DNA from 2 places in the Limnohabitans sp. MORI2 genome. Region 2 is predicted to be linked to the other one. Evidence: predicted binding sites of a transcription regulator. Region 2 holds the regulator's gene; the other holds the start of a gene.
The links. The regulator sigma-54, encoded in region 2, starts transcription at its own class of promoters, with help from an activator protein. The targets are predictions, from matches to a motif close to TGGCANGNAANCTGCTTT.
Positions count from the first base shown of each region.

Region 1: glnA (type I glutamate--ammonia ligase) is a predicted target of sigma-54. The motif match lies at 2,438-2,455, and genes of this name have one in related genera.

Region 1 is NZ_AP027058.1:848,802-853,248, forward strand. Features, by position in the region: gene QMG27_RS04295 (sterol desaturase family protein) at 1-565, shown strand, start outside; gene QMG27_RS04300 (EI24 domain-containing protein) at 588-1,463, shown strand; gene QMG27_RS04305 (molybdopterin-binding protein) at 1,435-2,280, shown strand; gene glnA (type I glutamate--ammonia ligase) at 2,506-3,921, shown strand; gene QMG27_RS04315 (hypothetical protein) at 4,003-4,447, shown strand, end outside.
Region 2 is NZ_AP027058.1:2,493,500-2,497,946, reverse strand. Features, by position in the region: gene QMG27_RS11970 (thiol:disulfide interchange protein DsbA/DsbL) at 1-81, shown strand, start outside; gene lptA (lipopolysaccharide transport periplasmic protein LptA) at 207-725, shown strand; gene lptB (LPS export ABC transporter ATP-binding protein) at 758-1,504, shown strand; gene QMG27_RS11955 (RNA polymerase factor sigma-54) at 1,514-3,085, shown strand; gene QMG27_RS11950 (THUMP domain-containing protein) at 3,094-4,447, shown strand, end outside.

The DNA.
Region 1 (4,447 bases), 1.0 Mb from region 2:
GGTGTTTGACTTCGTTAATTACTGGTTGCATCGCGCTCAGCACCAGTGGAACTGGTGGTGGGCTTTACATGCGGTGCACCACTCACAGCGCCAAATGACGCAGTGGACGGACAACCGCAACCATTTGTTGGATGACTTGATTGGCGCTGTGATTTGGGTGTGCATCGCGCAACTCATTGGCATTGCGCCAACTCAGTTTGTGGCTGTGGTGGCGATCACGCAATTGTTTGAAAACTTTCAGCATGCCAATTTGCGCATCAGCTTTGGGGTCATTGGTGAGCGTGTGTGGGTGAGCCCACGGTTTCATCGCTTGCACCATGCGATTGGGTTAGGGCACGAAACAACGCAGGGAGCCAACACAGTTCTCGGTGGCCATAACTTTGGTGTGCTCTTGCCATGGTGGGATGTGCTCTTTGGAACCGCCAACTTTGACCCACGCTTTGAAGCCACGGGTATCCGTGACCAAGTGGAAGAAGGGGTTGATTACGGCGAAGGTTTCTGGTCGCAGCAGCGATTAGGTATGAAACGCCTCATGCAGGCTCTAGGCTTGACTTCCCTCCGTTAAGTACCTGCGGTATGCTTTTGGCATGCGCTTGTTTTTAGATTCCTTTTGGCGTGCGTTCGCATATTGCTTGATGCCGCGCGTCATGGTCCTCTCACTGTTGCCGCTGGCCATGCTGCTGGTGCTGTCTGTGAGTTGGGGGTATTTCTATTGGGCGCCCACGCAAGATTGGGTGCGTGAGATGCTGGCCTCATGGCAAGTGCTGCAAGGCATGCTGGATTGGTTGCAAGACCATGGTGCGGGTGAGCTGCAGGCGGTCATGGTGCCTTTGGTCGTGATTTTTGCCATCACGCCCATCTTGGTGATCATCTCTTTGTTGGCTGTGTCGTTGATGATGACGCCCGCCTTGGTCGATTTGGTGGTGCAACGCCGCTTTGCCCATTTGGCGCTCAAACATGGTGGCACGGCCTTGACCAGTTTGGCTTGGACAGTGGGTTCCACGCTCATCGCTGTGATGGCCATGCTCATCACCTTGCCATTGTGGGCTGTGCCGCCGTTGATGTTCATCATTCCACCGCTGATTTGGGGCTGGCTAAGCTACCGCGTGATGGTGTTTGATACGCTGGTGTTGCACGCCAGTCGCGAGGAACGATTGGCGATTGGGCGACAGCACCGCATTTGGTTGCTCCTGATTGGTGTACTGACTGGTTATCTGGGCGCTTTACCCAGTTTGGTCTGGGCCTCGGGTGCTGTGTTTGCCGCCGCATTTTTGGTACTCATTCCGTTGGCCATTTGGATTTATGCCTTGGTTTTTGCTTTCACTTCCCTATGGTTTGCGCATTACAGCTTGGGGGCGCTAGAAGCCCTGCGCGCGGAGTCGGGTACGGTGGTGATGGGCGCCTCAGTGCCGTTGCCCACGGTAGCATCGGCAGATGACCCAAGCACACCCACCAGCCACTAATGCTCGGCCAGAGATTGGCCTCATCATCGTTGGCGATGAAATCCTCTCGGGCAAACGTGCCGACAAGCACATGCCTAAACTCATTGAGCTCTTAAGCGCACGCGGCCTGTCGCTCGATTGGGCGGATTACGTTGGCGATTCGCCCGAACGCATCACGCGAACGTTAGCCCGCGCATTTGAGAGCAACAGCGTTGTGTTTTCGTGTGGCGGCATTGGCGCAACGCCTGACGATCACACCCGTCAATGTGCCGCCAAGGCTTTGGGTGTCGATTTAAGCCTGCATCCTGAGGCGGCTGCCTTGATTCGTGAGCGTATGCAAGACGTGGCTAAAGAACAAGGCGTGCCATATGACCCTGAGCGTGATGACAACGTGCATCGCCTGAACATGGGTGTGTTTCCTGTGGGGGCTCACATCATTCCCAACCCATACAACAAGATTGCGGGTTTCAGTTGCCAAGGACCCGTCGGCGCAGTGCACTTTGTGCCGGGCTTTCCTGTCATGGCTTGGCCGATGATGGAATGGGTGCTCGACACGCATTACGCACATCTGTTTCAGCAAGGCGCTTGGGTTGAGCAGTCCATCATCATCTATGGTTCGATGGAAGCCACCATCACTCCGTTGATGGAAACGCTAGAGAGGGACTTTGAAGGCATCAAGGTGTTCAGCCTGCCCAGTGTCGATCACCCAGAACATGGCCGCCACATTGAGTTGGGTGTGAAAGGTGCGCCTGAAAAAGTTGCGCCTGCTTATGCGGCGATGTTGGCTGGCCTTCAACCATTCGGCTTTAAATTCGGCCCTGAATTGGTGCGTAAATAGATGAGAACCATTTTGGTGCAAAATTGCACCAAAATGGTTCGGTTGGTTTTTTCGAATTTACGGTGCCCCATCGGCTTTTGCTGCTAATTCGCGGCAATCTCGGTGCAAAATAGCCAACTTGGTGATGATGCCGATGACAGTCAATCAAGGTCCTTGCTGGCACAAAAACTGCATCCTCAAACCCTGAACACTTTTTAACCCAACCTACCCTAGCAGGAGAACTTGATGGCCAAGACCGTCGCAGACGTAATGAAAATGGTGAAAGAGAACGAAGTTAAATTCGTTGACTTCCGTTTCACCGATACCCGTGGTAAGTGGCAGCACATCACTGCGCCCGTGTCGCAGTTTGACGAGAGCAAGTTTGAAGACGGTCAAGCGTTTGACGGTTCTTCGATTGCTGGCTGGAAGGGCATTGAAGCCTCTGACATGTTGTTGATGCCTGATCCAAACAGCGCATTGATCGACCCCTTCTTCGAAGAAGTCACTTTGGTGTTGATCTGTGACGTGATCGAACCCACAGACGGCAAGGCCTACGAGCGTGACCCACGTTCCATCGCTAAGCGCGCTGAAACTTACCTCAAGCAATCTGGCTTGGGCGACACTGCTTATTTCGGTCCAGAACCAGAATTCTTCTTGTTTGACGAAGTGCGTTGGAGCACTGAGCCAAACAACACGTTCTACGCCATCAACGAATACGAAGGCCCATGGAACAGCGGCGAGAAAATCGAAGGCGGTAACCGCGGTCACCGTCCTCGCGTCAAAGGTGGCTACTTCCCAGTGCCTCCCGTTGACAGCACACACGACATGCGTAGCGAAATGTCCCTGATTCTCGAGTCAGTGGGTATTCCAGTTGAAGTGCACCACCACGAAGTGGCAGGCGCAGGCCAGTGCGAAATCGGTACCAAGTTCTCGACTTTGGTTGAGCGCGCTGACTGGACATTGCTGCAAAAGTACGTGATCCACAACGTGGCCAACGCTTACGGCAAAACTGCCACTTTTATGCCCAAGCCCTACGCTGGCGACAACGGTTCTGGCATGCACGTTCACCAGTCCATCTGGAAAGACGGCAAGAACTTGTTCGCAGGCAACGGCTACGCTGGCTTGTCTGATCTCGCCCTGTACTACATCGGCGGCATCATCAAGCACGCACGTGCTTTGAACGCGATCACCAACCCAGGTACCAACAGCTATAAGCGTTTGGTGCCTCACTTCGAAGCGCCAGTGAAATTGGCTTACTCTGCCAAAAACCGTTCTGCTTCGATTCGTATTCCTAACGTGGCTTCTGACAAAGCCCGCCGCGTGGAAGCTCGTTTCCCCGATCCATTGTGCAACCCTTACCTCGGCTTCGCAGCCTTGTTGATGGCTGGTTTGGACGGTATCGAGAACAAGATCCACCCAGGCGAAGCAGCGACCAAAGACTTGTACCACCTCCCACCCGAGGAAGACAAGTTGGTCCCAACCGTGTGCTCCAGCTTGGATCAAGCTTTGGAAGCCCTCGACAAAGACCGCGCCTTCTTGACCAAAGGCGGCGTGTTCACCGACGCATGGATCGACTCTTACATCGACTTGAAGATGCAAGAAGTCACACGCAGCCGTGTGGAAGTGTCTCCTGTCGAATACGACATGTACTACTCGCTGTAATTCGTTGCAACGACGCGTGCAATCAAAGGACGGCGCGAGCCGTCCTTTTTTGTTTCATCTCACTGTTTTATGCGTTTGAAATTGCTTCGTCTTCTTCATGTGTGGGTGTTCATGGGGTTGGTCGGTGTGGCGTGCATCGCTAACGCCACCTCGGAGCCGCAGCGGATTTATCGCTGCGGTAACGTCTACACCAATCAACCTGACCCAGCGTCCAACTGCAAGCCATTGGCCGGTGGCAGTGTGACGGTGATTGAAGGCACGAAAGTGCAAGGCGCAGCGGCGGGGGGGGCAAGCCCCAACGCAAGCGGTGGTGTGACCAAGGTGGACAGCACGGAGCAACGTCAGCGCGATGCACAAGCGCAGACGGTGTTGCAAGCCGAATTGCAAAAAGCACTCAAGCAGCATGCAGATTTGCTGCGTGTGTGGAACAACGGTGAACCCGAGCGTCTTGCAGATGAATTCCGTCAGCCTCAAAAATACCAAGACCGTGTGACACAAATACGTGGGGCTTTGCAGCGTGCAGAGG
Region 2 (4,447 bases):
GATGGCTCTTTGACGCAAACCATGGATCGTGCGCTGCAGGTGGCCGAGTACTTGATCGGTGAAGTTCGTCGCGGCCGCTAAGTCTTTGTCCGCCTTGCATGGCGGGGTCAGCACGAAAATTGCTTTATTGATGGTTAGAATGCTTTAACTCAACGAGCAATATCCGTGCCTTGACCTCATTTGCTTCTTTCTCACTTGCTTTGCTGATGGCCATTGTGCCGGTAGCGGCGTCGGCGGAAAAAGCAGATCGTGACAAACCCACGCACATTGAAGCCGATAACTTGGTGCACGACGAGCTTAAGCAAGTCAGTATCTTTACGGGACGTGCGGTCATGACGCGAGGCACCATGATCATGCGAGGTGCACGCATCGAGATGCGTGAAGATGCGGATGGCTACCAGTTTGGTGTCATCCTTCCTGAACCGGGCAAACGTGCTTTTTTTCGACAAAAGCGTGAAGGTAACGATGACTTCATGGAAGGCGAAGCCTTGCGCATCGAGTTTGATGGGAAGGCAGATCGGATCACGCTCATTGATCAGGCTGAAGTGCGCCGTTATCGTGGCGCGACGCTCAATGACACCATGCTTGGCAAGCTAATCATTTACGAAAATTTGACCGATGTGTTCAGCATTGATGGCCACTTACCTCAAGACGCTGGCAAGGGTGTTGTGGGTCGAGTCAAAGTCGTTTTAGCGCCGCGCAATAAAACATTGGAAAAACCGTGATCGAAGTGCTCACCCCAACTGATGCAGCAGAGATGAGCGAAAGCCGCTTGGAGGCTCGCCATTTGCAAAAAGCCTATGGCAGCCGTCAAGTGGTGCACGACGTCTCGATTTCCGTGAGAAAAGGTGAAGTGGTTGGTTTGTTAGGCCCTAACGGCGCAGGTAAAACCACTTCGTTTTACATGATTGTGGGCTTGGTGCGTGCCGATGGTGGCAGCATCACGATTGATGGCGAGCCTGTGGCGCATTTGCCCATTCATCGCCGCTCGCGTTTGGGGTTGAGCTATTTGCCGCAAGAGGCGTCTATTTTTCGCAAGTTGAATGTGGAAGACAACGTGCGTGCGGTGTTAGAGCTACAACGTGATGACGACGGCAAGCCCCTGCACAGCGATGAAATTGAAAAGCGATTGACAGCGTTGTTGCAAGAGTTGCGTGTGGAACATCTGCGCATGTCGCCCTCTCTGGCCTTGTCGGGCGGTGAGCGTCGACGCGTCGAGATTGCACGCGCTTTGGCCACCAATCCTCGTTTCATCTTGTTGGACGAACCCTTTGCGGGTATCGATCCGATTGCTGTGATTGAGATTCAACGCATCATTGGTTTCTTGAAAGCGCGTGGCATGGGGGTGTTGATCACCGACCACAATGTGCGCGAAACGCTTGGCATTTGTGACCACGCGTGCATCATCAGCGATGGTCGTGTGTTGGCGCAAGGAACGCCGCGCGAAATCATTGAAAACGTGGATGTACGCCGCGTTTACCTTGGCGAACATTTCCGAATGTGATCGAGCATCATGAAACAAGGCTTATCACTCCGCGTTTCCCAACATCTGGCGCTCACGCCCCAGTTGCAGCAGTCGATCCGACTGCTGCAGTTGTCGACGCTGGAGTTGAGCCAAGAGATTGAGCAAATGCTCGATGAGAACCCGTTTCTAGACAAAGACTTTGAAGAAGCCCCTCGCGAAGAATTTGGTTTAGACAAGGCTGATACACCTGCGCGCGATGACGAGGTGGAGACCACGCGCGAGGTGCCATCTCTCGATGGCGTCATGTCCGAAATCAGTGTAGATAACACAGCCAGCGACACTGAGCCAAGTGTGGACGGTGTGGCTGAGAGCTGGGATGGCGACGGCAGCGTGGAGTTTTCTGCGGACGATTCTGAGTGGGGCGGCGACGCGCCCGCGAGCAACAGCAACAACACCGCAGACAGTGATGCTGCCGATGCGACTGAGCTGGCGCGCATGCAAGAGTCGCTGGCCTCGCATTTGCATCGCCAAGCACTGGCTTTGCGCTTGAGCCCTACTGATCAAGCTGCCTTGCGTTATTTGATTGAAAACCTCAACGACGACGGCTACCTGGAAGACACCTTGCGCAGCTTGGCCGAAGGTTTGGGTGGCGACGACGAAGAGCAAATCGAAGAGCTCGAACACCGCTTCCAAGTTGCCTTGTCACTGCTGCAAAGCCTAGAGCCTGTGGGCGTGGGTGCACGCGATTTGGCCGAGTGCTTGACACTGCAACTCAAAGCCTTGGAGCCCAAGGGTGAAGAAGCTTTGCAGATCCGTGACACAGCCATTCGCATGTGCAAGCAACCGATGGACATGTTGGCCAAACGCGATTTCAAACGCTTGGCCGTGTTGGTGGGCGACAGCGAAGCCAATGTGAAAGTGGCCATTGCGTTGATTGGCCGCTTAGAGCCCAAGCCCGGCCGCCGCTTTGCAGATGTTGAGCGTCATGTGGTGGTGCCCGATGTGTTGGTCACCCGTGTGGGCAAGTCAACTACTGCTCCGAAATTCAAGGTGGCTTTGAACCCCGATGTGATGCCCCGTTTGCGCGTGCACGACATTTACGCCAACGCACTCAAAGGCGGCAAAGGCGAAGCGCATGCGGGTTTGCAACAGCGCTTGCAAGAAGCGCGTTGGTTCATCAAAAACATCCAGCAACGCTTTGACACCATCTTGCGTGTGAGCAACGCGATTGCCGAGCGTCAAAAGAACTTCTTCATCCACGGTGAGCTCGCCATGCGCCCCATGGTGCTGCGGGAGATCGCCGAAGAGTTGGGGCTACACGAGTCCACCATCAGCCGTGTGACGACCAATAAATATATGAGCACGCCCTACGGCACGTTTGAGCTCAAGTATTTCTTTGGCTCTGGCCTTGAGACAGAGAGCGGCAACAACGCGTCGAGTACAGCGGTGCGTGCGCTCATCAAACAATTTGTGGCGAGCGAAAACCCTAAAAAACCGCTGTCGGATAATCAGCTTTCCGAAATGCTCAAAGAGCAAGGCATTGAGTGCGCTCGCCGCACCGTGGCCAAATACCGTGAGGCGCTGCGTATTGCGCCCACGACATTGCGCAAAGCGCTCTAAAGAAATCTATGAACCAACTGCATCTTTTCCTGCCCTGTGCGGCGGGCGTTGAAACCTATCTGGCCGAAGAGGTTCGGCACATCACGGGCGTGGGTGACGAAGACTTGCGCGTGTTTCGTGCCGGTGTGATGGTGCGCACGTCGTGGCGCGATGTGTTGAAACTCAACTTGCACAGCCGCTTGGCGCAGCGTGTGTTGGTGGAGTTGTCACACACGATGTATCGCCAAGAACAAGACCTGTACCGTGCGGCGTGTGAGGTGGCGTGGGAGTTGTGGTTCTCCCCCAAAGAGACGTTCAAGATTGAAATCACCGCGCAGCACAGCCCCTTGAAGAGTTTGAACTTTGCGGCCTTGAAAGTGAAAGATGCCGTGGCGGATCGCTTCCGTCACAAGTTTGGTGTGCGCCCTGATGTCAACACACAGTGGCCCGATGCGCGCATCTATGTGCACCTGACCACCGATGAGTGCACGCTCTACATCGACACCTCGGGTGAGCCACTGTTCAAACGCGGTTGGCGCGCTGACAAAGGCGATGCACCGCTGAAAGAAACCCTCGCCGCCGCCATGCTGGCCGCAAGCGGTTGGAGCATGGGCGATGGCACACCCGCCAACCCCGACGGACTTGCGGCCCAAGGCGTGCCGCTGTATGACCCCTGCTGCGGCAGCGGCACGATCGCGGTGGAAGCAGCACAAATTGCTTGCAACATCGCGCCGGGGTCGATGCGCAAATTTGGTTTCCAAAAACTCATTCCTTACCAAGAGCACGTATGGCATGGTTTGCTCGATAACGCCCGCGCGCAAGAGTGTGAGCCGCGTGCCCAAGTGTTCGGCAGTGATGTGGCCTTCCGTATGGTTGACTTTGCGCAGCGCAACGCCGAGCGCGGCGGTGTGGCACACGCGGTGCAGCTCAGAGGCGGTGATGCCTTGCAGCGCATGCCGCCCTGCGATGTGCCAGGTGTGATGTTGGTCAACCCGCCCTACGGCGAACGTATTGAAGCCGCAGGTATTGCGGGCGCTGCTCGCCGTGCGCGCTACTCACCACCTACCGAATATGTGTCGCCCTACGAAGACGTGAATCAAAACGGCGACGCTGGTTTTGATGATGCGGCTTATGGCGGCGGCATGGTGCGCGATGACATGCCACGTTTTGGCGCGCGCGATATTGCGCAAACCGAAGACGGTGGTGATTTCTTTGCCCAGCTTGCCAGCCACTGGAAGAAAAACTACGCAGGTTGGAGCGCTTGGATGCTGACGCCTGACCTCAAGCTGCCCAGCCGCATGCGCTTCAAAGAGTCGCGTCGCGTACCCATGTGGAACGGCCCGATTGAATGCCGCATGTTTCGCTTTGACTTGCGTGCGGGTT